DNA from 4 places in the Paenibacillus sp. M-152 genome. Region 3 is predicted to be linked to each of the others. Evidence: predicted binding sites of a transcription regulator. Region 3 holds the regulator's gene; each other region holds the start of a gene.
What was found. The regulator Rex, encoded in region 3, represses fermentation and respiration genes when NADH is low (regulators of the CRP and FNR family bind a similar motif). The targets are predictions, from matches to a motif close to TTGTGAAATATTTCACAA.
Positions count from the first base shown of each region.

Region 1: EGM68_RS23770 (formate/nitrite transporter family protein) is a predicted target of Rex. The motif match lies at 4,261-4,278, and genes of this name have one in related genera.
Region 2: EGM68_RS04665 (DoxX family membrane protein) is a predicted target of Rex. The motif match lies at 1,703-1,720, and genes of this name have one in related genera.
Region 4: EGM68_RS21840 (cytochrome ubiquinol oxidase subunit I) is a predicted target of Rex. The motif match lies at 2,518-2,535, and genes of this name have one in related genera.

Region 1 is NZ_CP034141.1:5,425,679-5,431,688, reverse strand. It holds gene EGM68_RS23790 (LLM class flavin-dependent oxidoreductase) at 1-500, shown strand, start outside; gene EGM68_RS23785 (ABC transporter ATP-binding protein) at 728-1,621, shown strand; gene EGM68_RS23780 (glutathione peroxidase) at 1,738-2,214, shown strand; gene EGM68_RS23775 (FAD-dependent oxidoreductase) at 2,607-3,968, shown strand; gene EGM68_RS23770 (formate/nitrite transporter family protein) at 4,353-5,198, shown strand; gene EGM68_RS23765 (molybdopterin-containing oxidoreductase family protein) at 5,555-6,010, shown strand, end outside.
Region 2 is NZ_CP034141.1:1,015,274-1,021,283, reverse strand. It holds gene EGM68_RS04675 (DUF47 domain-containing protein) at 1-293, opposite strand, end outside; gene EGM68_RS04670 (DUF3048 domain-containing protein) at 482-1,576, opposite strand; gene EGM68_RS04665 (DoxX family membrane protein) at 1,827-2,345, shown strand; gene EGM68_RS04655 (hypothetical protein) at 2,608-3,531, shown strand; gene EGM68_RS04650 (dioxygenase family protein) at 3,604-4,395, opposite strand; gene EGM68_RS04645 (alpha/beta hydrolase) at 4,488-5,312, opposite strand; gene EGM68_RS04640 (hypothetical protein) at 5,588-5,887, opposite strand.
Region 3 is NZ_CP034141.1:3,406,552-3,412,561, reverse strand. It holds gene dinG (ATP-dependent DNA helicase DinG) at 1-2,075, shown strand, start outside; gene EGM68_RS14825 (redox-sensing transcriptional repressor Rex) at 2,103-2,756, shown strand; gene EGM68_RS14820 (amidohydrolase) at 2,743-4,044, shown strand; gene EGM68_RS14815 (cell wall elongation regulator TseB-like domain-containing protein) at 4,082-4,606, shown strand; gene EGM68_RS14810 (hypothetical protein) at 4,909-5,442, shown strand; gene EGM68_RS14805 (AAA family ATPase) at 5,435-6,010, shown strand, end outside.
Region 4 is NZ_CP034141.1:4,965,702-4,971,711, reverse strand. It holds gene EGM68_RS21850 (cache domain-containing sensor histidine kinase) at 1-558, shown strand, start outside; gene EGM68_RS21845 (response regulator transcription factor) at 551-2,200, shown strand; gene EGM68_RS21840 (cytochrome ubiquinol oxidase subunit I) at 2,603-4,009, shown strand; gene cydB (cytochrome d ubiquinol oxidase subunit II) at 3,996-5,009, shown strand; gene cydD (thiol reductant ABC exporter subunit CydD) at 5,009-6,010, shown strand, end outside.

The DNA.
Region 1 (6,010 bases), 2.0 Mb from region 3:
GCGGTGATAGCGCCGGTCTGGCCGCCGAGCGTGGCGTAGGCTTTGCGTTCGCGCAGTTTATTAATGGTGAAGGCGGCACAGGTGCTATGAAGGGATATCAGGAAAGCTTCCAGCCTTCCCAGCATAGTGAGCAACCGCGTTCGCTTGTTGCCGTATTTGCGATCTGCGCGGATACCGAAGAGGAGGCCAATCGTTTGGCATCCAGCATGGACTTGTCCCTGGTGCTTTTAGAACAGGGCACGCGTACCGCAGGAACACCTTCCGTCGAAAAGGCGCTTGCGTATCCGTATACGCCATATGACCGGATGCGCATTCGTGAGAATCGCAAGCGTATGGTGGTCGGTTCACCCGAACAGGTCAAGCGTCAGCTTGAGCAATTATGCAAGGACTATAATGCACAGGAGATCATGGTTGCGAGCATCATTCACGACTTTGATGCCAAAATGAAATCTATACGCCTCATGGCTGAGGCATTTGGACTGTCCTCTGTACAGGCTTAATGCGAATGGCCAGAATTAAAAGATCACAGCTTTAGGGCTGTGATCTTTTTTTGATTTTTGAGGAAATATTGAACGTTACGCATTGTAAATTAGAAGGAATATGCCAGTTAACACTTGATAATGATTATCAATATCTTTATTATATAAAGATAGAATGAAGTTTTGATGAATGTCGTGCGTTAAGCCCGTGACTATATATATTGGATTAGGGAAAGGAATGATTCCAAATGTTTCGTCTGAAAACGGCAAATCTGGATATTGCTTATGAAGATCGATTGATAGTAGAAGATCTGAACGTAGAAATACCGCAAGGGAAAATCACAGCATTGGTGGGTGCAAATGGCTCTGGTAAGTCGACCATTCTGAAAACGATGGCTCGCATCATGAATCCTAAAGGCGGTAGCGTTCTGTTGGATGGTAAATCCATTCATAAGCAATCCACCCGGGAGGTAGCCAAGCAGTTGGCTATTTTGCCGCAGAATCCGACTGCGCCGGAAGGGTTGACCGTGACGGAACTGGTATCTTACGGACGTTTCCCCTATCAAAAAGGTTTTGGTTCCATGAAAGCGGAAGATCGCAAAATGGTAGAGTGGGCAATACAAGTAACGGGAATGAGCGAATTTCACGATCGTCCGATTGATCAGCTTTCTGGTGGTCAGCGTCAGCGTGCCTGGATTGCTATGGCGCTTGCGCAAGATACGGATATATTGTTTTTGGATGAGCCGACTACATTTTTAGATATGGCGCATCAACTGGAAGTGCTGCATCTGTTAGAGTATCTGAATACTTCGGCAGAACGCACTATTGTTATGGTCGTGCATGACTTGAACCATGCAGCCCGGTATGCTCAGCATATGATTGCGATCAAAAAAGGGAAAGCGAAGGCGGTAGGAGCCCCGACTGAGGTTATGACCCCCGATGTGCTGCGTGAGGTGTTCGGGATCGAGGCGGATATTGTTACTGATCCTCGTACAGGGGTACCACTCTGTCTTCCGTATGCTTTGGCTGGTCAGCCTGCGGTAAGCCAAGCAGTAAAGGGAATGAATATAGAAGAGAAGCAAACGGTGGGTTCTGTTGCCGAGCGGCGTGATGCTAGACCACAAGTAGCAGCAAGAGGTTAGAGGGTCATCAAGTGGCAGCATCAGCGGTAAAGGGTCTGTGGATATTGGCATGTCCGTCACGTTTTGGGTAAAATAGGTTAAGAACCTAAACCAAGCGACATGAAGGAGGATGCTGTATGTCTGTCTATTCATATAATGCCGTAACACCAGCCAATCAGGAGGTTTCTCTGGAAACTTACACAGGTAAAGTGCTGGTTATTGCGAATACCGCCAGTAAGTGCGGACTTACCCCGCAATATGGGGATTTGCAGAAGCTTTATGACGAATATAAGGATCGGGGACTCGTTGTTTTAGGCTTCCCTTGCAACCAATTTGGCGGTCAGGAGCCGGGCAGCAGCGAGGAAGCGGCTGAATTTTGCCAATTGAATTACGGGGTTAATTTCCCGGTATTCGCCAAAGTGGATGTGAACGGACCGGATACAGCAGCTCTGTTTGAATATTTGAAGAAGCAGCAGCCTGGAGAACAGGAAGATGGTACAATTCAGTGGAATTTTACGAAATTCATTGTGAATCGTGAAGGTGTGCCTGTGGGGCGTTTTGAGCCTAAGGAGTCACCGGAAGCGATGAAAGCTGCCATTGAGCAGTTGTTATAATAGCTTCGTGTAATTCCAAAGTATATGTATAAACAAGGTCTGATTTCTGCCTGTCTCAGGGGAAACAGACCTTTTTTTATTCTCTAAATGAGCATTTACCTAAGAATTGACGCATCGTGTGGAAAGTCTGTTCCAAGGGCATAATCAGGGGGCAGACAGGGAAAACTGAATGGAGCAAAAAAAGATTTCAGCAAACGGCTGATCTCAGACATCCTTACCTTTTTAAATGTGGACAAACTGTGAATATCATAAAAAGCTATTGTAATGTGAAAAATATCACACTATAATAAGCGCATGAAGTGAAATAAATCACAAGAAGTAACGAGTTACCTAAGTGAAAGTATTCACAATTATTATACATTTTATGCCCACACACCAAGGAGGAATTCAACATGAAAGTAGCAGTTATCGGATGTACACACGCAGGTACAGCAGCCATAGTCAACACAGCTAAATGTTATCCAGATGCCGAAATTACGGTTTATGAGCGTAATGACAATATTTCATTTTTATCTTGTGGTATTGCACTGTACGTAGGTGGTGTCGTCAAAGATCCGCACGGATTGTTTTATTCGTCCCCAGATCAACTGGCTGATATGGGTGTAGTGACCAAGATGCTTCATGAGGTAACGAGTGTGGATACAGCCGGCAAAACGCTGCATGCACGTAATCTCCAAACAGGTGAGGAATTTACGGACACATTTGATAAATTGATTGTGACTACTGGATCGTGGCCAATTATTCCGAAGCTGGAAGGCATTGAACTTGATCATATTTTGCTCTGCAAAAACTATAATCATTCGAATGAAATCATTGAGAAAGCCCAGCACGTACAGAACATTACAGTCGTCGGAGCTGGATACATTGGTGTTGAACTGGTAGAAGCTTTTCAAATGAACGGTAAGAACGTAACGCTGATCGACAGTGCTGATCGTATATTGAATAAGTATTTAGACCATGAGTATACAGACCGGATTGAGAATTCCCTGAGAGAACATGGCATTAAGCTGGTACTTGGCGAGACAGTAAGTCGTTTTGAGGGGACTAACGGTAAAGTAAGTAAGGTCGTGACCTCCAAAGGAGAGTATGAAACAGAGCTTGTTATACTCTGTATCGGTTTCCGACCTCAAACGGATCTGCTCAAAGGTCAGGTAGATATGTTGCCTAACGGTGCGATCATTGTGGACAATTATATGCAAAGTAGCTGCCCGGATGTGTTTGCAGCAGGCGACAGTTGTGCAATTCGTTATAATCCGACTGGCAAAACAGCTTATATCCCATTGGCGACGAATGCGGTTCGAATGGGGACGCTGGTGGCACGCAATCTGGTACAGCCGACCATTGCCTACATGGGAACACAAGGAACCTCAGGTATCAAAATTTACGAAGATAATATTGCGGGAACAGGAATGACAGAAGCCGCAGCAACCGACGAGGGGATGACTGTAGAAGCTGTAACCATTGAGGATAGCTACCGTCCTGAGTTTATGCCAACCTCTGAAAAGGTATTGCTGAAGGTTGTATATGAGCAGGAGACACGGAGAATTGTTGGGGCACAAATTATGTCGAAGGTCGATTTGACGCAATCCATTAACACGCTGTCTGTAGCCATTCAAAATCATATGATCATTGACCAGTTGGCTTTTGTCGATTTCTTCTTCCAGCCGCACTATAACAAGCCTTGGAATTTCCTGAACGCGGCAGGTTTGCAAGCATTGCCTACAATATCCGAACGGAACCCAGTTACTGTATAATTCGATTTGTCTGTGACATTGTTCATAAGTTTGTCAACAATCTGAAGCGTACGGATGAATCCTTATAGTACAATATAGAGAGCATAAGGATTAGGGGGAGACTTTATAATGGATTTGTTTTATATCCTTTTTCTTGTAGTTGTTGCAGCCGTCGGTTTGGGCGGGGTTCTTTGGTTCTTGAGAGCTGTTGAAAAGGAAGAATACAATTAAATGTAAAGCGCGTAGTAGCGCAGTAGATGTAATAAAATAGAAAAACAGTCCTTTATCCAAGGGCTGTTTTTTATACTTTAGAAAGTGATTTTTTTCACAAACAAAATCACTGATTTTAAATAAAATATAAAAGAAGAATATTTTGTTTAAAAGATATTAAAGGAGCGGGGGCAGATGGCAAGCTATAAACCGGGGCAAATTGCCGAAAAGACGGTGGAAACAGGAGTGGCCAAGGCGAACAACCCGTGGACTGTGGCGGTAGTATTGGGATTTTTGGCAGGTGCATTTATTGCACTCGGGTTTTTGCTGGATATACGCGTTATTGCAAGTGCACCTAAAGAATGGGGAAGCATTGCTACCTTTATTGGAGCTGCGGTGTTCCCTGTAGGTCTGGTGTTAGTTTTGATCGCTGGTGGGGAATTGCTGACCGGTAATATGATGGCAGTGCCTTTGGCGAGATGGGCAGGACGAATTAAGACAGGAGCCATGCTTCGTAATTTGGCGATTATTACGCTCAGTAATTTTGCAGGTGCATTATTTGTTGCATTTTTCTTCGGGCATGTTCTGGGCTTGACCGAAACGGGTCCTTACCTGGATAAAGTGGTGGATATGGCAGGGCATAAGCTGCATGAAAGCTTTTTGCAGTCTTTTATATCAGGTATAGGATGTAACTGGCTCGTAGCACTGGCTGTATGGATGGCTTATAGCACAGACTCCATCGGCGGCAAAATTATGGGAATTTGGTTCCCGACCATGGCCTTTGTTGCTATCGGATTTCAGCACGTTGTAGCCAATATGTTTCTCATTCCGGCGGCTATTTTTGCAGGTCATTTTTCGTGGGCAGCGTATGTTATGAATTTCATTCCGGTCTGGTTGGGGAATTTGGTAGGAGGCAGTCTGTTTGTGGCTGGAGCCTACTGGCTGGCCTATCTGAAAAAAACTCAAACCAACACACATTCCGTGAATGAATCTCAAATTACTCCTTCCGTTGCATCCAATCCGTTGAGTGATCATGCATAATCACGTTACTTTATGAAGCAATGAACAAAGCAAATCCGCCATGACGGGCCCGGGGGAACGAAACCTGTCATGGCGGATTTTTTTGGGAGTGGTCCATGATTTGGCATGGAGGATGAGTGTGCTCTCGTCCATAATGCCTTGATCTCTTTTACCCTGGGTATGTAATGATGAAACAGGATGATAAAAAAATAATTATGATTTTTAAAATCCGTTTTGCTCTAAACAGCAGGCGGATTTTTATATATTTTGGAGAGATGCTGTGTGGTAAAATCCTTCTCTTGCCATAGGCCAAAGCTGTAGATATGATAAGAACAGTGTAATTTTTGGAAACGGTAACGGAAAGGAGCATTAACACCATGGATCATCGCAATAGCGCGCCTCTTGAGGCCACACTTCAACACAACTTACACAGAGGACAGCGGATGACGGAGCAGCAGAACGGTATTTTTCCGGCCGTATGCCCGTTGGATTGCCCGGATACGTGTGGGCTCCTGCTTCACAAGGAAAATGGAAAGATAGTCAAGGTGACTGGTAATCCGGATCATCCCATTACCAAAGGGGCTATATGCAACAAAGTACGGAATATGACCGAGCGAGTATATGATCCGGATCGGGTGCTTTATCCGTTGAAGCGTGTAGGCGCCAAAGGGGAAGGGAAGTTTGAACGAATTAGCTGGGAGGAGGCGGTCGATACCATTACAGGTCGGTTCAAGGAGCTGATACGTACGGATGGACCGGAATCCATTCTCCCCTACAGCTTCTATGGCAATATGGGTGTATTGAGTGTGGATGGAATGGATCGTCGCTTTTTC
Region 2 (6,010 bases), 2.4 Mb from region 3:
ATATAAAAACGAGAGGCTGTCGCTTCAAGACCATCCAGCACATCATCCATGGTCGTTGTCAGTTCCATGATGTCGTCGCGTTCCAGCGGCGTAATGAAGGTCTTGTTCAACTCAGTAATAATCGTGTGTGTGTAATCATCACACTTATTTTCATACTTCTTCATCTCATTGGTAAACAAAGTCACATCTTGAAAATTTGAAGTATGTTGGGCAAAATAATCGGCTGCTTGCACGATCGTATCTGCCATATTTTCCAACGTCTCGAAGAATATATCCTTTTTCTTCAATCTCATAACGATTACCCCTTTACGAAAATATCCGCAACCTGTTTCGACTGCAATAGACAACCTTTGCTATCTTATCACACTCATCAATGTTTTTGTAATGTTTGTAAAAGCAAATTTCTAGATATACGTATACAATGCCCGACATAGAGGGTCATTATCCGACAATTTTTTCCTAAATAGGTGTATTACGTTTTCTAATTCGCTTCAAACGTTACATGTTCCGTTAGTGAAGTATCTGCAGGTACTACATGTATATAGGATGTACCTGGTGTTAACGGGATTTCAACCCCATTTTTCATAAACCGAATCGCATCGCCAGATGTATGCTGCCATTCAGCACGTATTAACTGTCCTTGTTGAAACACCATGGCCTCTCCGCTACCGTCCAGTTCAACGCTTAGTCTGCCTACATCATCCAGCGTTCGATGCCTCGTGCTCATCACAATAACATTAGCCGCTGAGAGCTGTTGGTTATTATTTTGATCCAGATGTGACTTTTCGTTCACAAAACGCTTATATCGTTGATCGGCTCGATCATAGGTATAAGATACGCGATAGCTTTTTAGCAAAAACCGGATGTGCACAGATGCGGCACTCTCGTCCACCATAACTGGAGTTTCGCCGGTTTTGAGATAAGGATACACTGGAACTTCCGTCTGCTTGGTATATCCTTTGCTTTCGCTTCCTTTACGTAGCCTGCTCACATCTGTGTATAAATTATGTGGTGGACGACGATCTTTACTTCGCCAAAAATAAGCCCCTCCATTTGAAATCTCATCCAGATGCTCCTTCCGCTGCTGCTGTAAAATCGCATAGGCATCTGTACTTCCCCCTGCATGTATCGGCAACGCACCATAGGTTTCGCCTAGTTCAATCAAATACGGCCGAATACTGCGGACCGGACCGATCTTCACATCTCCACCATGACTTTGGAAAAAAGCTACCAAACGGGTAATTCCGCCTTCTGCAAGAACCTCATATACCATGTCTGCCTCGCTAAGCCCTGCCTGTGGACGCGCAGCCGGGGCATTGTTAATCATGACAGCCAGTGGCCGCTCTATAACAGGCTGCTCCACCGGAAGCCCGGTAAGCGGAGCTGTAAATGCCGGAACAGATGGCTCCTTAGGCGGTTCAAGCACCTTCTTCTCTGTTTCTTGCTGGTTCGGTTGGGGAACGGATTCAGATTCACCCGTATTGGACAAAGCAGAACAAGATATCATTGTCATGCATAACAGAGCTGAGGCCATCACACGCAACCAATGATTTCGTTGAAACATGGGCCCGGACAAGTTCATCCCTCCACATCGTTATTTTTCTCATTATAAGCTTTATTTCCTGTTTTTGTCTTGATTGAGGCATTACCTCTCTATAGAATACTTATCTAAAGACATTAAAATTTAAAAAATATTTAGAGTTTGTGATTTTTATCACAAATAACTGTAACTGAACCTAATACAATAAAGGTGTAGCAAAGATGATCATCCCAAACAAAATGAAATACAACCCATCATTATAGATTAAGAAAGAGGAGTGATTTGAATGTTTAACAACTGGTTACGTGAGAACAAAGTAGCAATGTGGCTGCTGACTGTAGTACGGGTTTATCTAGGTTATGAATGGATGACCCACGGACTTGAGAAGCTGACTGGCGGATTCGATGCAGGTGGATTTATTTCGGGGGCCATTGCTAAAACAGGCGGAGATCACCCCGCTGTACAAGGCTGGTGGGGATCGTTCCTTGAAGCCTTTGCCCTGCCGAATGTCGGTTTGTTCAACGTCCTGATCCCATTGGGTGAGTTCTTGGTCGGGGTTGGCCTGCTGCTTGGTACATTGACTACACTGGCTACTTTGATGGCTATGGTTATGAACTTCTCGTTCCTGTTCTCGGGAACAGTAAGCACCAATGCAATCTACCTGCTGGTTGAAATCTTCCTTATCGTTGCTGGTGCAAATGCCGGAAGAATCGGCTTTGACCGTTGGGTACTGCCCTTCCTGCGTGGACTGTTTGGTAAAAATAAAGACACTTATCAAACGGACCCCAATCGAAAAATAGCTTAACTACCCAAAAAACAACCGTTATCCTCTGGAAATGGTTGTTTTTTTGTTCAGCCATGCTGCTTCTCTTTAATGTGTGGCTATGCTGCACCCTCCTCTATTTAAATGAACAAAGGAGTCCTCAAGTCCATCCTGACTTGGAGACTCCTTTTTCGGGTTCATCTTTCCCCCGAACGTTTACAAGTTGGATACAACATGGAATGTTCACGATACATTTACCCTGTACACTACAGTTACATCAAAGAACCTAATGGAGGGTTATATCATGAAAAAAATCACCAAAGCCTATCTCATGCTCGCAGCAGTAACTTTCACAGTACAGACGATCGGATTGGGATCTACGACATCAGCCAAAGCAGCGACATCTACTACAATATCTCAAGCAGAAGTTGTACAACATATTTCCAAAACCTTCGAGCAGCTACTTCGCCAACCAGGTAAGCTACCTCAGGCATTCACTTATTTGCAAAAACATATCCAATCCATTCCTGCCTCTCAAGCTACCATCCTAGTGCTACATTTGGAAAATGCACAGAAACAGCAATTGGATTCATATGCACAGACCTTATATCCGACCTCTGTTCAAACTAAGATTAATCAAGTCTATAAACCCGGTGATTCGTTCACTAATGTAATCAGTCGGACAAACGATGCAAAACTGAAAAAATTACTCACTCAATCCAGAGATGCCGGCTACAAACTTGAAACCGCAGAAGGCATGTTTTACCCAGTCATCAACTATGAAAAATATAAAGTATTCGGAAATGACATTACCGCAGATATCCGCAGCTATATTGACATCATGGCAACGGAATCTGGACAGCCGGCTACCAAGGATGCGGCATTACACATCGGTTATCAACAGTTAGCCGGAAGGGTGCTGGCGCAAGAGTCATTTATAACCCAATATCCACATTCCAATCGTACACAGGCAGTGAAATCATTACATGATCTCTATTTCTTCTATACTTTTTATGGTACGAACAATACACCACTATTCGATGATGACACCGGGAAGATTCGCCCCAATGCCAAAAAAGGATATCAGCTCGTCGTTCAACGCAACAGGGATTCGAAGAGTACCTACATTCAAAAGCTGAAGGCATTTATGACACTATTGGATCAAAATGGAGATAAGCGAACTCCGCAGGTATCCGCCTGGCTAAAAAAGAACGTGCCTGCTAATTAATCACAGAAGAACACACCAAAAGAACTTCCAACCCCACACACCATGTGGTTTCGGAAGTTCTTTTTCTTACATTTACAGATCATTTTCTTGACCAAAAGCCCAACAATTGAGGCTCAATGAGCCAAGGACATACGACTGAAAAAGCTTACGCGCGGAGCGATCATGATCGGCAGCCCCCATCACGTAAAACAAAGGCGAAAAGTGCTCTATTCCATACGAAGGAACCGCCTGCTTGGCATATGGAGCCTTCTTGTCATATTGGAACAGATGACGCAAATTCCAGTCTTGAAGCTGCTGTGCGATCCAGTCATCATATTGAACGGCCCAATCGGCTGGCTCACTCGTCTGCTTGAGTGTCCGCAAGTTGTGGACCAAGCCTCCACTACCGAGGATCAAAATCCCTTGTTCACGCAGTGGCGCCAGCATCCGTCCAATCTCATATTGCTCCTGAGGATCGCGCCGTGAATCAATGGATAAGGGTACGACCGGTATGTCCGCATCAGGATATATATGCCGCAAAACCACCCATGCTCCATGATCCAGTCCCCGGTTCCGAACCGGCTGGTGGAACAGGTTATGCTGACTGAACAGATGCCCTATCTCCTCATACAGCTTTGGATCGCCTGGTGCAGGGTAATCAAGTGAGTACATTTCTTCGGGAAAGCCGTAGAAATCGTGCAACGCTGCATGCTGATCATCCGCGCCGATACATTGATCGGGGCTATCCCAATGCGCGGAAAAAATGATGATTCCTTTGGGTCGGGGCAGGCTCGCGCCCAGCTTTGCAAGAAAGCTGGTATATGCGTTATTTTCTACAGCCAGTGTCGGTGAACCATGCGCAACAAAAATTGAGGGTAATGTCATCGCTGCCAACCTCCACACGCCAGTATAGTGTTACTCTTTCATTTTACTCCGGCGGAGGCGCAATTTCCAATACAATCCGTTACACCCTGAAATCAGATCATCCAGTGCTGCCAATCCCGTTGAATATTTTCCTGTTCATCCAGCCATTCCAGTGTGCGGTCAATCAGCTGTTGCCGCTCTTTACCTGACGAGAAAGTGTGATCTCCCTGGAAAATAATCTCCTTATCACAGCGTCCCTCTGGACGCATCCAGAATACCTTTTGAAACAGAAATGCATAATCCACAGGAATGATATCATCCGAGGTGCCATGAATAACAAGCACATCACCGTTAAATTTAACGGCCTCTTGGAACGGTTGGAATTGAGCTAATGACTCAAAATAAGCTGGTGTGAACTTATAGCCCAAGTAGTCTGCATGACCGGTTTTAACAGACTCGTCGTACACGCTTCGCTCCGTAATTTTGACAATGTCGTTGAACGGATAGCCGACAGCTGACCAAAGGACCAGGTTTTGTACTCTTTTGTCCCGAACGGCTGTGAGCAGAGCAACCGCGCCCCCCAAACTGTGACCGATCAGCGTCACCTTGGTCGGGTCAATGTCCGCGCAATTCACGGCGTAATCCAACACGGTGCGTGTCTGATTAATCATGGACTCAAGCCCCTGCTTGCCGTATTCACCCGTACTTTCCCCACAACCGGCAAAGTCAAAGCGCAGTACAAAATATCCACCTTCGGCCAATTCACGCGCAGTCTTGACGAACAATCGATCGACTCCGATACGATTGCCCACAAAACCGTGACAAATGACAACGAGCGGAACTCGTCTCTGACGTCCTCCCTCATTCGTACGGTTTGGATAATGAATTGTTGCGGCCAGCTCCTCATGTTCAAAACGAATTCCAATTTGCCGTTCCATCCTGATTCCCCCTGTTTCAAGCTTCACTACAGCATTTCATCATTCAAGCTCATATAGTAACGTGGAATATCCATCCAGAATATTCATTCACTTTAATTCCGATAAGTTTAATAAGTTTTATAGTAAAGTCAGTCTATCATCGCCCTGCTTCCTTGTCAACCTGTCAGTTCATACCGGGATGGAAGTAAACAAATGGCGCTCCCCGATGTGATGCCGGAGAACGCCATACTACTCGCTTATTAGAGTGCATCCGCTACATTAGAGTAGACGACTTGCTACTCGTAGCTGTGCCTGAACATTTGGTGGGTTTCGACTCGTCCCTCCCACTCCAGTTTACAAGAGGCGCCGTTATTTTGATCCTCATGCCACAGGCTGCGGTAGCTCTGTTCACCCAGTTCACCTGCAAATTCTGTGTCCTCAGCCAATTCAGTATCGTCCAATATACGGTACGTTGGAGATGTCCCTTGAACGCTTCGGTGACTCACGTTTGCAAGCAAGGCTTCCCCGCTGTTCCCGTTCGGAGCACCTGTCAGTCGTTTTTGGACCGAATAATCTGCCTGGTTCTCCAGTTCCATGATGCCACATCCTCTCAACGTTTTATATTCAGGTTGCTCCATGTGCTCACCCTTTATCCAGTTTGAGGAGAATGCAGCGGTAATATACATAATGGATAAAGCCTTTTGCCATCCGGCGTTTCC
Region 3 (6,010 bases):
TGATTGAGGGTGTAAATCAAGCCCTGAGTCAAGATAAGCATTTGTTGATCGAGGCGGGTACAGGAACAGGGAAGTCCCTAGGCTATTTGCTTCCGTCACTGTATCACAGTGTAAAATATGGGCAGAGGGTCACAGTAAGCACGCATACCATTAATCTGCAGGAGCAATTGCGAGAGCGTGATATTCCGATGCTGACAAAAGTGATTCCGTTCCCGTTCCGGGCTGCCATTTTTAAGGGTCGGGGGCATTATTTGTGTCTGCGTAAGTTTGAACATAAAATAAACAGAAGAGACTTCGCGACACCAAAGGAAGACTTGATTACAGCGGCTCAAATGATTGTCTGGCTGACTCTGACAGAAACCGGTGATGATGAGGAACTGAACCTGAGCAACCGTGGAGGGGATTTTTGGGAAACAGTAGCTAGTGATTCCGAGTCCTGTCTTGGTCGTTCTTGCCCATGGTTCCGCAAATGCTACTATCATCGTGCACGTCATGAAGCAGGAACAGCGGATGTGGTTATAACGAATCACTCCAAGCTGTTCACCGACGTCAAAGCAAGTCACCAGCTATTGCCCAGCTATGAACATCTGGTAATTGATGAAGCACATCATCTAGAGGAAGTAGCCGGTAAGCACTTAGGCATGCATATGAAATATTTCACACTCGTGCATACGCTGACTCGATTGTTCAAGGACAGTAAGAACGGACAATTGCCTTCGTTACGTCAGCAGTTGGCAAAGTCGGGACATGAGAAGTCGACGGAATGGGCCTCGACCATTGATCAGCTGTACCCACTCGTGTTAGAGGTTAAGGAAACTTGGGACCTGCTAAGCGATAAGCTGTTTGGTATGTTGCCAGAGCGGTCTGATGCCACACCGGGTGAAACGGGGCAATTTTCTTCGCGTCTCAAACCGTCGGCCAAGCCTGCAAAGTGGGATCAAGCGGCGGCGTTGGAAAATCAGCTTTATGTAACGATGGGTGAAATTTTGCGCAAGGGCGACAAGCTGATGCTGGATGTCAAGGAAGAACACGACGATTATGCGGCGGATAGTCTCATTACAGATATCACGGGTCTGCTTAAGGATTTGGCGGGGATTAGGGAAAATTTGCGCTTCTTTATACGACTCGATGATGAAACAACCGTATATTGGCTCGAAGCGAGTGGGCAATTCCGTAGTAAATCATTGCAATTTTATGCAGTGCCCGTCGATGTGAGCCGCCAGTTGAAAGAAATGTTTTTTGACAAAAAAAGAAGTATTATTCTGACATCTGCTACTTTATCGGTAGATAAGTCGTTTCAGTACATGACCGATCAACTCGGCTTGCAGGAGGCAGCGGATCAAGGACGATTAATGACGTCACAGCTCCCATCACCTTTTAATTACAGGGATCAGGTGTTGCTGGTCATTCCGCGAGACTTTCCGAGTGTGAAGGGCAGTGTAGGGGATGCACATTTTGTAGAGATGCTCGTTAGCTCTCTAGGAGCGACTGCCCAGGCGACGCGGGGGAGAATGCTTGTTCTGTTTACTTCCTATCGGATGCTCCGGCAAGTGTATGAGCCACTTAAAGAGGCGTTAGCATCCAGCGATATTACCGTGTTAGGACAAGGTGTAGACAGTGGGAGTCGGAGCAAGCTAACCCGTCGTTTTCAGGAAGCCAAGGCTTCTGTATTGCTGGGAACGAGCAGCTTCTGGGAAGGCGTCGATATTCCAGGGAAGGCTTTGACTTGTCTGGCTATCGTTCGCTTGCCGTTTCAACCGCCCAATCACCCGTTACTGGAGGCAAAAAGCGAGCTGCTCCAGCAGCAGAAGAAGAATCCATTTATGAAGCTGTCTGTACCACAAGCAGTTATTCGCTTCAAACAGGGATTTGGGCGATTGGTACGTACAGCGAGTGACCACGGAGTCGTTATCGTTTACGATACGCGTGTGATCGAATCCTATTATGGAAAGCACTTTTTGTACTCGTTACCGGGACCAAAAATGGAGCATATGCCATCGGAGCAAATGGTGCCCCGCATCGCCGAATGGCTCCAATCCGCCCCGGAGACAGAGGCACAACGGACGGACACCTAAAGTCCGTTACAATTAGGGGGAGCAAGTATGAAATCAGATAAAATTTCAGAGGCTGTCGTACGGAGATTACCCGTATATTTACGTTATCTGAATGCACTGCACAAACGGGAGGTGGCTACGGTCTCTTCTCAAGAGCTGGGACAGAGGTTAGATTTGAATCCGGCCCAAATTCGTAAAGATCTTGCCTATTTTGGCGATTTTGGTCGGAAGGGCATCGGTTATGATGTTTCTTATCTAATTGAGAAAATACGCCATATCCTGAAAATCGACCAGCAAATTAATGTAGTATTGGTCGGAGCGGGTAATCTGGGTCAAGCCCTATCAAACTATAACGCTTATTTAAAAGACAATATGAAGATTGTGGCGGTATTTGATGCGTTCCCGGATAAGGTTGGGACCAGAATCAATACCTTAGTCGTTCAGCCGATGGATGAATTGGAAGCGACTGTGAAAGAAAAAAATATTCGAATCGGGATTATTACTGTACCTGATTTTGAGGCACAACACGTAGCTGATAGGCTCATTGAGAGTGGAATTGGAGCGATTTTAAACTTTGCACCTATCATTCTCAAGGCACCGGCTAACATTCGGATACATGCCACAGACTTTACAACTGATTTGCTTAGCCTCGCTTATTATCTGGAGGACGGAAAGGAAGAAGCACAATATGACAGTGAATAAATGGATGATTAAAAACGGTTCTTTTGCCGTGAATGGACCTGAAGCTGGGGTAATCCATGGTTTTATGATTGTGGAGGATAGCCGTATTACTTACATTGGCGAGACTCTGCCTGCGGGTGAGGAAGAGACAGAAGCAATCGACGGTAACGGGTTATTGTTTTTGCCTGGTCTGATTAATACTCATGGTCATGCGGCGATGTCTCTGCTGCGAGGGTATGGAGATGACTTGGCACTTCAAGTGTGGCTTCAGGAAAAAATGTGGCCTATGGAAGCCAAGTTTACATCTACGGATGTGTACTGGGGAACATCCTTGTCAGTGCTGGAAATGCTGAAAGGTGGAACCACAACTTTCCTGGATATGTACGATCATATGGATGAGGTGGCACGTGTAGCTGAAGAGTCGGGCATCCGTGCAAGTTTGATGCGTGGAGCCATTGGACTCTGTTCAGAAGAAGAACAGCGGATCAAGCTGGCTGAGGCCGTGACTTTTGCCCGTAACTGGCATGGAAAAGCAGACGGACGTATCACAACGATGATGTCTCCGCATGCCCCATACACATGCCCGCCAGCGTTTATTGAGAAATTTGTTCAAGCAGCACATGATCTCGATTTACCATTGCATACGCACATGTCCGAGACCATAGCCGAAGTTGAGCAAAACGTACGCGACTACGGTTTGCGTCCAGTTGCACACTTAGATAAGCTTGGCTTTTTCTCCCGCCCTTCACTTGTTGCCCACGGCGTACACTTGAACGACGAAGAGATAGCTTTATTAGCGGAACGAGGTGTGGCGGTTTCACATAATCCAGGCAGCAACTTGAAGCTGGCAAGTGGTGTAGCTAGAGTGCCTGAATTGCTGCGTGCAGGAGTTACTGTTTCTCTTGGAACAGACGGTCCTGCCAGCAATAATAACCTGGATATGTTCGAGGAAATGCGTCTGGCGGCACTCATTCACAAGGGAGTATCTGGCGACCCAACAGCAGTTCCTGCAAATGAAGCACTGCGTCTGGCAACAGAGTATGGTGCAAAGTCGATTGGTTTAAAAGAAGTAGGAGCGCTGGCAGCAGGCAACAAGGCTGACTTTATCGCGCTAGATCTGAATCAGGCCCACTTCTTGCCGCGTACAGATCTTATTTCCCATGCCGTATACTCTGCAAGTGCCAAAGACGTGGCTCATGTGTGGGTAGACGGTCGTCAGGTTGTGAAAAACGGCGAATGCCTGACGATGGACGAGGAACGTATCAAACATGAGGCACAAGCCGCCTTTGAAGGGCTGCTGTCGCGCTAATTCAGGTGTCACATCCCCTTAGAGAGGAAGCACAGGTTTGAAAAATAAGAAGAAATGGATAGCGGTCGCCATTTTGGCCGTAATACTGATCCTGGTCAGCATTTTCTGGTATTATTCCTATGTTACTCAAGACCAGGTGGCTGAGAAAAATGCCGCTATCATTAAGGCCAAGCAATCAGGTGGTCTGGTTAGCACGACTCAGACTTGGAAGTCTGTGTGGGATCAGATTTATTGGGTGGTTCAAGGAAAAAACGCACAGAATGAAAATATAATGGTGTGGGTTCCTTTTCAAAAAATGGAAGGACAACCTAACGTACCTATCGCAGATCCAAGCGGTGTTCATACCGAGCTGATGAAAAACGGAGTCGACGAGCAAAAAATGACAGCGATAATTCAGCAGCAACTTCCAAATGCAAAAATTGTAAGGCTCCAACCGAGTGTGTTCAATGGCGAATATGTATGGCAACTGTTTTACGATGATGAAAGCCATCATAACTATACCTTTTACCGTTTCTCAGATGGAGCATCGACGGGGATAAAGTATACTTTGCCTAATTACTAGCGTGCTATGGGAGTAGTGATGGTGAAAACAATGTATTGTTAAAAGAATGACTGATTGAAGTTGAAAAGACGCAAATGCGATTAAATCGTATTTGCGTCTTTTTTTGCTACTACGAAAATCACAACTCCTCCACACATTGCCTTCGATATTAGATTCACGTTATGATATACTATATTTTATAAGTGATAGACAAAAATGATAGAAAAACGAGTTGCTGATCTCTATAAGATCATGCAATTTGGTTGTTTGTTGACATTCGTCCCGTTTCTTCTGGGTTTTACATTTTGAGAGGAGGATGTTGTTTGAAATTGCGTGCAGTTCCTATTGTTGTGGCGGCCGTTTTGGCAGCCTTGTTGATGTTTGGGGGATGGTTCATTTACCGTCAGGTTACAATGCAAAGTCCTCTGGAAAAACTGGTATCTCAATATCCAGGCGTGACAAGCGCTCAAATAGATATTAAACAGGATCAGGTCGTATTGAAACTAGATCTCAAACCGCAGGCGGATGTGGCCGGATTGGTCGATGTGGTTAAGCAAAAAGGGCAATCCATCATTGGCAGCCGTACCATTAAGCTGGATATCGCAGATCGTTCCAATTCAGCACTGAATCAATGGTGGTCTGAGGCTATGTTTCCTGTAGCCGAAGCGATGGAAAATAAAAAGTATACTCAAATTTCATCTACAGTTGAGCAGATGAAAAAGAAAAAAGCAGGTATCAAGGCTGATACCGATATGGATTCAAACAATGTCTATATCCGACTCAGCGAAGGCAATGCGACTAAGTTTATCGTTTTGCCACGTCAATCTCAGCAAATGGGGGTATGGCCTAATGCCTAGATGGATCAAGGAAATATTAATCGGTATTGTGCCGGTGACCATTATATTTCTCGTTTTTATTGGGGTGAATATTATCCCTCTTCTGGTTGCGGGCGTGATGCTCAGCGGCTTGTTAATGCTCATGCATGCTCGTGGCGGCTTGGCCGTAGGTGCCGGGCAAGAGCGCAAACGTAAAAAAAATGGTCCGGACAAGCTGACTTTTGAGGAAATTGGTGGACAAGAAAGCGCTAAACAGGAATTGCGTGAAGCCTTGGATTTTTTGAATCGGCATGATGAAATTTCCAAGTTTGGTATTCGTCCATTGAAAGGCGTTTTGCTTACAGGCCCTCCGGGAACAGGAAAAACGCTGATGGCGAAAGCAGCTGCACACTACACCAATTCTGTGTTTGTTGCAGCTTCAGGCAGTGAATTTGTTGAAATGTACGTGGGTGTCGGTGCAGGTCGTGTCCGTGAGTTGTTTCGGGAGGCTCGCACTCGTGCAGCCAAGGAAAAGAAAGAAAATGCAATTATTTTTATTGACGAGATTGATGTTATTGGTGGTAAGCGTGAGGGTGGACAGCAACGAGAA
Region 4 (6,010 bases), 1.6 Mb from region 3:
AAAGCACATTTGAATGGGGAAGCGGAGATTGCAACGACGGTCCGTTTGCTTGGCAGGCTGATGCGCAGGAATCTGGAGATTGGCAGTGGTAAAACAACCGTATTACAGGAACTGGATATGGTGCGATCCTATTTGCAAATTCAGCAGTTCAGGTTTGGGAATCGTTTGGTCTATGAAGTGAATTTGGAAGAAAGCGCGAAGGACATGTCGATTCCTCCCTTAATCATACAACCGCTAGTGGAAAATGCAGTTATTCATGGCCTAGAAAATAAGGAAGAGCCAGTTACCGTGAAGGTAGATATCACAATAGAACAAAGAGAACTGCACATTAAAGTGGCTGATGATGGAATTGGCATGAAGGAAGAGCAACTGACCCGTCTGTTGGCTCGGATCACGGGTACGGAGGAGCCGGAAGGGAGCAGTATTGGTCTGCGTAATGTTCATCAACGTCTGACATTGATGTATGGTGAACGTTATGGTCTGCATATTGAAAGCGCATTACAGGTAGGAACAACCGTATACTTTTCCATACCAAGGGAGGAAGCGTCGAATGTATAAAGCGATGATTGTAGATGATGAGCCTGCGATTCGTGAAGGACTGTCTTCCATTATTGACTGGGGGGATTGTGGCTTTCGCATCGTCGATACGGCAGAGAACGGACGCGAGGCTCTGGAAAAGTTCGGAGAGCATCGACCGGAACTGGTCATTGTAGATATTCGTATGCCTGGGATGAGTGGATTGGAGGTTATACAAAGCATACGCCAAATGAATGGGGAGCCGTTTCACTTTCTCATTTTAAGCGGATATGCAGACTTTAATTATGCTAGGCAAGCCATGGGATTCGGGGTGGATGGTTATCTGTTGAAGCCGGTTGATGAGGAAGAAATGACGTTAGAGCTGAAACGAGTACGACAAAGCATTGAGAATGAAAAGGGAGATGGAAAGTGGGGGAGTCCATCTCCGCATGAGCGCGATTGGATTGAAGCGCTGTTGTTTCCGGTTCATGCAGAGCACACTCGGGATGCTGTGGAACCCAGCCATCGTGCATCCAAGCAAGCTGATCACCAAAGCGGCGCTGGAAAGCACGGACAACAGCCAGCGTTACCAGCATTGGACTGGAGTAGCTATCAGGTGATTTTGCTAGATTTGCGTATACCTGACTGGGATCGGCAAGCCCGGCAGTTGGCAGCAAAGCAGCGGCTAGCGGAATTGTGTCGTGATCAGGATAGAGGCATTGTGTTTGAGGCTGGAATATATACGGGCCTACTGCTTCCTGCCATGTTAAAAACGGAGCAAGATGCTGTTCAGTTGCTGGCTGCATGGCGACAGGAACTAAAGCCTTGGGTAAATGAAATCTATGGGGCTGCTGGCGCTCCGGTAGACATTCTTAGCGATATCCCCAGATCTTTTGAGCAGGCGTTACGATTATTGGAGCGTACGTTTTTGTTCCGAGCAGAAAGAGTCATGCTTCCCGAAGACTTACATGAATGGGAGACAGTCCATGCTGAAATGGATGAAGCGTCTGACAGGGCCTCGGATGACCCCATGCGTTATGCAGAAAAGCTGTACTATGCGCTGGATATGGCTAATGGTAAAGCGGCGACCCGTGTCATTAAGGACATGGAAATCCAATTTCCACAGATTTATCGTACAGAATCTGCAATCAAGGCGGCATTCGCTCAGACATTCACACTGGCACTGAACAAGTATGCAGCTGGACAAGAACACAGCCGGACCGTGCTGGAGGAGCACTCTAACCTGATTACCAATGTATATGCCTATTCAACATTGGGCGAGCTGGTGGATCACTCGCTCGAACATGTGTTGCAGTGGATTGGCCAGACTGATACGGGTGGCAAGGAGATCATCATGAAGCAAATGATTGACTTTATACATGGTCATTATGATGAAAATTTGCGACTGGAGTTACTGGCAGATATGTTCAATTACAATAGTGGGTATTTGGGCAAACTGTTCAAAAGTCATACAGGCGAGGCCTTTAATGCCTACCTGGATAAGGTAAGGATTGAGCGAGCAAGGGAATTGCTTGCACAGGGGATTAAGGTACACCAAGTGGCGGGCCGCGTGGGGTATGCGAATGCAGATTATTTTCATAGTAAATTTAAAAAGTATGTTGGAATGTCACCTTCCTCTTACCGTAATCAGGTCCAAAAGAACGGAGGAACAGATGGCTGTTGATCGATTCCCTAGGTTTAACGTTATGAAGTCTCTCTTGCAGATGTCGGAGGTATCTCCTCCGAATGAAGAGAGGCTCTTTTTATATATATTGAAAAAGACAGATCAATAGAAAATGTCACATTGATTATGGAATTTAGGGCATTTCCGTAGAAAAGCCATCGTTATGACACAACTTTGACACGATGTTCACATTTTTGATTCAATTTCATTTAAATTTATTCTATATAATGGGGATAATCTGAAGCCCGGTTATGGCAACCATGGCAAGTTAGCTGAGTGGGTCATTTCCTAAAAAAGTGACGGTTTCATATGTAAGAGTGTGAATATAATCACAAATACAAAAGACTTCAGATCACAAACATTAAATCATTGTTAAGGGAAGTACAGGGGAGGAGCAGCATCATGGACGTATTGGATTTGGCACGGTTGCAGTTTGCAACCACTACGATTCTTCATTTTGTTTATGTGCCGATCTCCATTGGATTGTCATTGTTGGTGGCAATTATGGAGACTATGTATGTTATCAAGAAAAAAGACTTGTACAAAAAAATGGCTCAATTCTGGGGGACATTTCTGCTGATTAACTTTGCGCTAGGGGTAGTCACCGGGATTTTGCAGGAGTTCCAGTTCGGAATGAATTGGTCGGACTTTTCCCGTTTTGTCGGTGATGTATTTGGTACACCGCTAGCCATTGAAGCATTGCTCGCATTTTTCCTGGAATCGACCTTTATCGGTCTATGGGTATTCGGCTGGGAAAGATTATCCAAAACTGTCCATTTAATTTGCATGTGGCTAGTAGCGATCGGTACGATGCTCTCGGCTTTGTGGATTTTGGCTGCCAATTCATTCATGCAACGTCCCGTAGGATATGGGGTTGTAAATGGTCGGGCAGAAATGCAGGATTTTGCTGCTTTGTTAACGAACGAGCAGCTTTTGTGGGAGTATCCTCACACCATTTTTGCTGCCATTGCAACCGGTGCTTTCCTCGTAGCAGGGATTAGTGCTTGGAAGCTGATGCATAAAAAGAATATGGACTTTTTTAAACCTTCTTTTAAATTGAGCATTATTGTTGCATTAATCTGTGCCATTGCTATTCCTTTGTTTGGTCATGGACAGGCTCAATATTTGATCAAAACACAGCCCATGAAGATGGCAGCCAGTGAAGCTCTGTGGGGAGACAGCGGCGATCCGGCGCCTTGGACGGTTATTGCAAATATTGATCCTGATAAGCAGGAAAATACCTTTGAGATTAAGGTTCCGTTTGCACTGAGCTTTCTGTCGTATAGCAAGTTTTCTGGCTCTGTGCCTGGTATGAAGGAACTTCAAGCACAGTATGAAAAGACCTACGGTCCAGGTGATTATATTCCGCCTGTCCGTACGACCTTCTGGAGCTTCCGCATTATGATTGCGGCAGGATGTGCCATGATTGCACTTGCTCTGTACGGAGCTTACCTGAGTTTTCGACAAAAATTGGAGGGCTCACATCGTTGGTTCTTCCGCCTTATGCTGTGGGGGATATCGCTCCCGTTCATTGGGAATACAGCAGGCTGGATCATGACAGAAATGGGACGTCAGCCGTGGACTGTGTTTGGCTTGCTTCAAACGAAAGATTCTGTTTCACCTACCGTTGTAGCAGGAGAAGTGCTGTTCTCCCTGATTGCATTTACGACGCTGTATCTCATTTTAACGGGTGTACTGGCATTCCTGTTTGCTCGCACCGCTCGTAAAGGCCCAGATATTGAGCCGCATCAGCATACAGTCATTCATGATCCATTTGCTCAAGGAGGTGACAGCATTGTCGTTAAATGATTTATGGTTCTTATTGATCGCAGTGTTGTTTACAGGCTTCTTTTTTCTAGAGGGCTTTGATTTTGGCGTGGGGATGGCAACAGGATTAGTGCCGCGTAATGACCAACAAAAACGTTTGATGATCAATACGATTGGTCCATTCTGGGATGCCAACGAAGTGTGGCTGATTACAGCAGCAGGTGCGATGTTTGCCGCTTTTCCGCATTTTTATGCAACGATGTTCAGCGGATATTATCTGGTATTTGTGTTTATTTTGCTAGGTTTGATCTTGCGAGGAGTCTCCTTTGAGTTCCGTGGCAAGGCCGAAGGAAAAGGGTGGACAGGAACGTGGGATACTTGCATTCTGATTGGCAGCTTCCTGCCGCCGATGCTGTTTGGTATGGCCTTTGCGGCTTTGGTGAAAGGTGTACCTATTCAGCAAAACATGGATTTGAAAGCCGGATTTTTGGATGTGTTCAATGGATACACCGTATGGATTGGACTGACAGTGGTCGGAATGTGCCTCATGCACGGGCTGACGTTCATTTCTCTGCGGACGATTGGTGAAGTCAGAGATCGTGCTCGTGTGATCGCGTCCAAATTTCTTCCGGTTTTGGGAATTCTACTTGCTGGTATGGTGGTATGGACTTATTTTGCAACGGATTTATTTGCACGTCGCGGTCCCTTTATGTATGTTGCGGTAGCGGTGGGAATTCTCGCCTATGTGCTGACATGGTATTTCCTGAGGCAGCGCCGCGAAGGGTGGGCTTTCGGGATGACAGGTGTCATCATTTTGCTAAGCTTCGTTTCGTTATTCGTTGGCTTGTTCCCAAGATTTATGGTGAGCTCGATCAACAGTGCTTTTGATTTGACGATATATAATGCAAGCTCCAGTCATTACACACTGAAAGCCATGACGATTGTTGCAGCAATGCTTTTACCCTTTGTGTTGGCTTATCAGGCGTGGAGCTATTTTGTTTTCCATAAGCGTCTCAGTGAGAAGGATCATCTGGAATACTAATGGATAAAGCCTGGTTTGAATTAAAGGGCATTCGGCCAGTAATGCTGCTGCTGGCCGCCCTTTCCCTGCTCCAGGGAGCAGCGGTAATTGCACAAGCCATCTTTTTGGCAAAGGCTGTAACGGTTTTGTTTAATAAAAATCCGCTGGTAATGGCTTGGCCATCGCTGGCGTTGTTTTTCGCGGCTTTTGCAGTGAGGCATACGATGATTTGGCTGCAACGCCGGACAGCCGGTCGTTTCGCCGAAGCAGCAGGCGCTTCCTTACGGGAGCGTCTGCTTGCGCGTTTGTTCGAGCGGGGTCCGGGTTTTGCCGCGCAGGAAGGAAGCGGCAAGTTGGTGACGCTAGCGCTGGATGGTGTGGATCGGTTTCGCAATTATTTGGAAATATCCATTCCTCGTATAATAGACATGATGGCTGTAACCTTACTGGTGCTTGTGTATGTTTTCACATTAGATATGATTTCAGGTGTGATTTTGACGACTACGATGCCGATTTTGGTGGGCTTCTTTATTTTACTCGGCTTGGCGGCGCGAAAGCAGGCAGACAAGCAGTGGCGTTCCTATCGTCTATTATCACATCATTTCACGGATTCGTTGCGTGGCCTACAGACACTAAGGTTTTTGGGACGCAGTCGGGCGCATGGGGAAACCGTAGGGAAGGTCAGCGACCAATACCGTACGGCAACGATGCGTACGCTGCGGGTAGCGTTTCTTTCTTCATTTGCCCTCGACTTTTTCAGTATGCTGTCGGTCGCTTTTGTAGCAGTAGGCTTGGGGCTGCGTCTGATTAGTGGTTCGGTGGGACTGGAGGCAGCGCTTGCGGTGCTTATTCTGGCACCGGAATATTTTATGCCTATACGCCAGTTGGGATCAGACTATCACGCCTCATTGGACGGTAAGGAGGCTTGGGGAGCGATACGCTCCATTCTCGTTGCAGAGGATGAAACGATAGAGCCGAAGACAGCTAATGATAAAGGATTAGACATCACGGGGCAGGACATC